2 regions of the Microbacterium sp. Leaf436 genome follow, and region 2 is predicted to be linked to the other one. Evidence: predicted binding sites of a transcription regulator. Region 2 holds the regulator's gene; the other holds the start of a gene.
What was found. The regulator HrcA, encoded in region 2, represses chaperone genes, less so after heat shock. The targets are predictions, from matches to a motif close to TTNGCACTCGNNNNNNNCGAGTGCNAA.
Positions count from the first base shown of each region.

Region 1: a site for HrcA is predicted at 1,109-1,135, ahead of groL (chaperonin GroEL). Genes of this name have one in related genera too.

Region 1 covers NZ_LMRB01000004.1:91,248-93,444, reverse strand. The annotation lists gene ASG45_RS12720 (DUF3263 domain-containing protein) at 1-34, shown strand, start outside; gene ASG45_RS12715 (LytR C-terminal domain-containing protein) at 70-672, shown strand; gene ASG45_RS12710 (cold-shock protein) at 804-1,004, shown strand; gene groL (chaperonin GroEL) at 1,173-2,197, shown strand, end outside.
Region 2 covers NZ_LMRB01000003.1:389,285-391,481, reverse strand. The annotation lists gene dnaJ (molecular chaperone DnaJ) at 1-873, opposite strand, end outside; gene hrcA (heat-inducible transcriptional repressor HrcA) at 923-1,963, opposite strand; gene hemW (radical SAM family heme chaperone HemW) at 2,104-2,197, opposite strand, start outside.

The sequences.
Region 1 (2,197 bases), on a different contig from region 2:
GCGCGCACGCCTCGGCCGCACCGCCACCCGGTGACGGGTGCGCGCGGGCCGGACCGGTAGCATCGTCCAATGGCCAGATCGACCTTCCCGCGGGATCGCTTCGACGACCTGCCGGCCGATGCGGGTCGCGTCGGCGCCCACCGCGCCGAGAATCCCCGGCTGCGCGGGTGGATCATCTTCCTGTGGGCGGCCATCGCCACCCTCGTCCTGATCATCGCCGGCATCTTCGGCTCGCTGGTGGTGTCGGGCCGCATCTCGTTCGGCTCCGGGCCCGCGCCGGTGCCCACCGTCTCGGCGGAACCCACGACGCCCGCCGTCGTCGACACGTCGTACTCGGTGGTCGTTCTCAACGGCACGGCCGACGAGGGACTCGCCGCCGCCGTGCGCGACCAGATCGTGGCGGCCGGATGGCCGGGTGAGGGCGTCGAGACCGGCGACTCCGACAGCACCGACTTCGCCGAGACGACGATCTACTATCTCCGCGACACCGACGAGGCGGCAGCCCAGGGCCTGGCCCAGACCATCGGGGGCGCGCAGATCGCGCAGAGCGACTTCCTGCAGCCGACCGACGACCCCAGCACCCCCGACGACGAGAGCGCCGTGAAGCGGCTCGTCGTCGTCATCGGCCTCGATCGCGCCGCCGGTCAGGCGTCGCCGTCGACCGCTCCCTGACCCCTCGACGGCCGCGTGTTTCCGCGGCGTAACAAGTTCGCGGCCTGCGCGTCAACAATGGGCCGAGCGGCCGGTGCGGCGGGATCACGCGTGCTTACGATGACCTCGTCATTCAGCAACGGGAGATTCGCATGACGCAGGGCACTGTCAAATGGTTCAACGCCGAGAAGGGCTTCGGCTTCATCACCGTCGCCGACGGCCAGGACGTCTTCGTCCACTACTCGAGCATCGAGATGTCGGGTTTCCGCGTTCTCGAGGAGGGCCAGGCGGTCGAGTTCACCGTCGGCACCGGGCAGAAGGGCCCCCAGGCGGAGTCGGTGCGACTGGCCTGATCACCGTTTCCCGACGCCACGGCATCCGATCCCGGATGCCGTGGCGTCGTCGTTTCCGCGCGGGTGGGCGGCTTGCACTCCCCAGGGGCGAGTGCCAGAATGAGTTAGCACTCGCTTTCGTCGAGTGCCAAAATCAGCAGTCACCCGTCCGGGAGGGACGACACACTTATGGCAAAGATCATCGCTTTCGACGAAGAGGCCCGACGCGGTCTCGAGCGTGGCCTCAACACGCTGGCCGACGCCGTCAAGGTGACCCTGGGCCCCCGCGGTCGCAACGTCGTGCTCGAGAAGAAGTGGGGCGCCCCCACGATCACGAACGACGGCGTCTCGATCGCCAAGGAGATCGAGCTCGACGACCCGTACGAGAAGATCGGCGCCGAGCTGGTCAAGGAGGTCGCCAAGAAGACCGACGACGTCGCGGGTGACGGCACCACCACCGCCACCGTTCTCGCCCAGGCGCTCGTGCGCGAGGGCCTGCGCAACGTCGCGGCCGGCGCAGACCCCATCTCGCTCAAGAAGGGCATCGAGAAGGCCGTCAAGGCCGTCACCGACGAGCTCCTGGCCTCGGCCAAAGAGGTCGAGTCGAAGGAGCAGATCGCGGCGACCGCATCGATCTCCGCCGCCGACCCGGCCATCGGAGCACTCATCGCCGAAGCCATCGACAAGGTGGGCAAGGAAGGCGTCGTCACCGTCGAGGAGAGCAACACCTTCGGCACCGAGCTCGAGCTCACCGAGGGCATGCGCTTCGACAAGGGGTACATCAACCCCTACTTCGTCACCGACCCCGAGCGTCAGGAAGCGGTCTTCGAAGACCCGTACATCCTGATCGCCAACCAGAAGATCTCCAACATCAAGGACCTTCTGCCCATCGTCGACAAGGTGATCCAGGAGGGCAAAGAGCTCCTCATCATCGCCGAAGACGTCGAGGGCGAAGCTCTCGCGACGCTGGTGCTCAACAAGATCCGCGGCATCTTCAAGTCGGTGGCCGTCAAGGCTCCCGGTTTCGGCGACCGTCGCAAGGCTCAGCTGCAGGACATCGCGATCCTCACCGGCGGACAGGTCATCACCGAAGAGGTGGGCCTCAAGCTCGAGAACGCCACGGTCGACCTGCTCGGCCGTGCGCGCAAGGTCATCATCACCAAGGATGAGACCACGATCGTCGAGGGTGCGGGCGAGTCCGAGCTGATCGAGGG
Region 2 (2,197 bases):
GGCTCCATCGAGGGCATCGATCGTCGTGGTGGTGCCGAGGATGGCATCCGGCATCGACACCTCGAGGGTGGCGAGCAGGTCGTCGCCCTCGCGGCTGAAAGCCTCGTGCGCATCGACGGTGATCTCGAGGTACAGGTCGCCGTTGGGGCCGCCGGCGGGGCCGACCTCACCCGAACCGGGAAGCTGCAGGCGAAGGCCCGACTCGACGCCGGCGGGGATGTCGACCGACACGGTGCGGCGGGCGCGTACGCGCCCCTGCCCCTGGCAGGTGCCGCAGGGGTAGGGGATGGTCGTGCCATGTCCGTGGCACACGTTGCAGGGCTGGCTGGTGACGACGTTGCCGAGCAGGCTACGCACCGTGCGCTGCACGTGACCGGAGCCGTGGCAGATGTCGCAGGTGACTTCGCTCGTGCCCGGCTGCGTGCAGGCTCCCTGGCAGGTCTCGCACAGGACGGCGGTGTCGACGTCGAGGTCGCGGTGGGTACCGAAGACGACGTCGCCCAGATCGAGCGTGACGCGCACGAGGGCGTCCTGACCGCGCTCGCGACGCGAACGCGGACGCGGTCCACGCCCGCCGCCGCCGCCCTGGGCCCCGCCGAAGAACGTCTCGAAGATGTCGCTGAAGCCGCCGAAGCCGGCCGCTCCCCCGCCCCCGCCGAAGGGGTTCTGGTCGCCGCCCATGTCGTAGCGGCGACGCTGTTCGGGGTCGCTGAGCACGTCGTACGCGTGCGTGACCAGCTTGAAGCGTTCGGACGCGTCGTCACCGGGGTTCACGTCGGGGTGCAACTGACGAGCGAGACGGCGGTACGCCTTCTTGATCTCGTCGGCGCTGGCGTCTCGTTCGACGCCGAGGACCTCGTAGTGGTCAGCCACAATCGCCTTCCTGTCCGCGGGTGCGGGGTCGTTCTCGGTGGGGTGCTCGTCAGCGCGCGCTGTCGTCGTCTTCGAGCATCCGGGTCAGATAGTGCGCGACGGCGCGAACCGCCGCGAGGTTGGAGGAGTAGTCCATGCGGGTGGGGCCGAGCAGGCCCACGCGGGCACCGCCCGTCGAGCCGTCGTACCGGCTGGCGAGCACCGAGGCCTCGATCAGTCCGAAGGGTTCGTTCTCGCGGCCGATGCTGGCCGACAAGCCCTTCTCGTCGGCGACCATCTCGGTCATGAGCCGCAGCAGGGTCACCTGCTCCTCGATGGCTTCGAGGAGCGGGTAGATGCTGCCGCGGAAGTCGGATTCGCGCTTGGCGAGGGTCGCCGCCCCAGCCATGACGAGGCGATCCTGACGGAACTCCTCGAGCTCCTCGCCGACGACGCGGAAAACGGCGTCGGCGACGGCGTCGAGGGCGATGCCGGGGCGGGGTCCGTCGGCGACGACCGCGGCGACCTGCTGAGCGCAGTCGGCGACGGAACGCCCGACCAGCACCGCGCCCACGCGGGCGCGCAGCTGCACGATGTCGGCCTCGACCGGCTCGGCAGGGACGAGCGCGATCCGCTGCGAGACGCGGCCGGTGTCGGTGACCAGGATGACGAGCACGCGCGGGCCGCCGAGGGCGACGAGCTCCACGTGCGAGAGGTTGGCGCGCGCGAACGACGGGTACTGCACGATCGCGACCTGGCCGGTCAACTGCGTCAGGGCACGCACCGTGCGGGCGAGCAGGTCGTCGAGATCACCCGCCTCGTCGAGGAACGAGGTGATCGCGCTGCGCTGCGCTCCCGAGAGCGGGCGCAGTTCGGCGAGGTGATCGACGAACACGCGGTAGCCCTTGTCGGTGGGCACGCGGCCCGACGAGGTGTGGGGGGCGACGATGAGGTCTTCGTCTTCGAGCAGCGCCATGTCGTTGCGGATGGTCGCCGCCGACACGCCGAACGCGTGCCGGTCGACGATCGCTTTGCTGCCGACGGGTTCACGCGTGTCGACGTAATCCTGCACGATCGCGCGGAGCACTTGGAGGCCGCGTTCCGACACCATGCGCTGCTCCTCCCCGTCTGGCACTCGACTTGACTGAGTGCCAATTCTACGCCGATCGACGGCGTGCCCCGTCGGGGGCTCGCGGATGCCGGATCCCCCGCGCGTGCCGGCGGTCCCGCCGCGAGATGCGACGGCGCGGATCAGACCGTGAGCGCGCGCACCACGGCATCCGCCAGCAGGCGTCCGCGGCGGGTCAGCACGATGCGGCCCCGGATGGCATCCGTCCCCTCGATG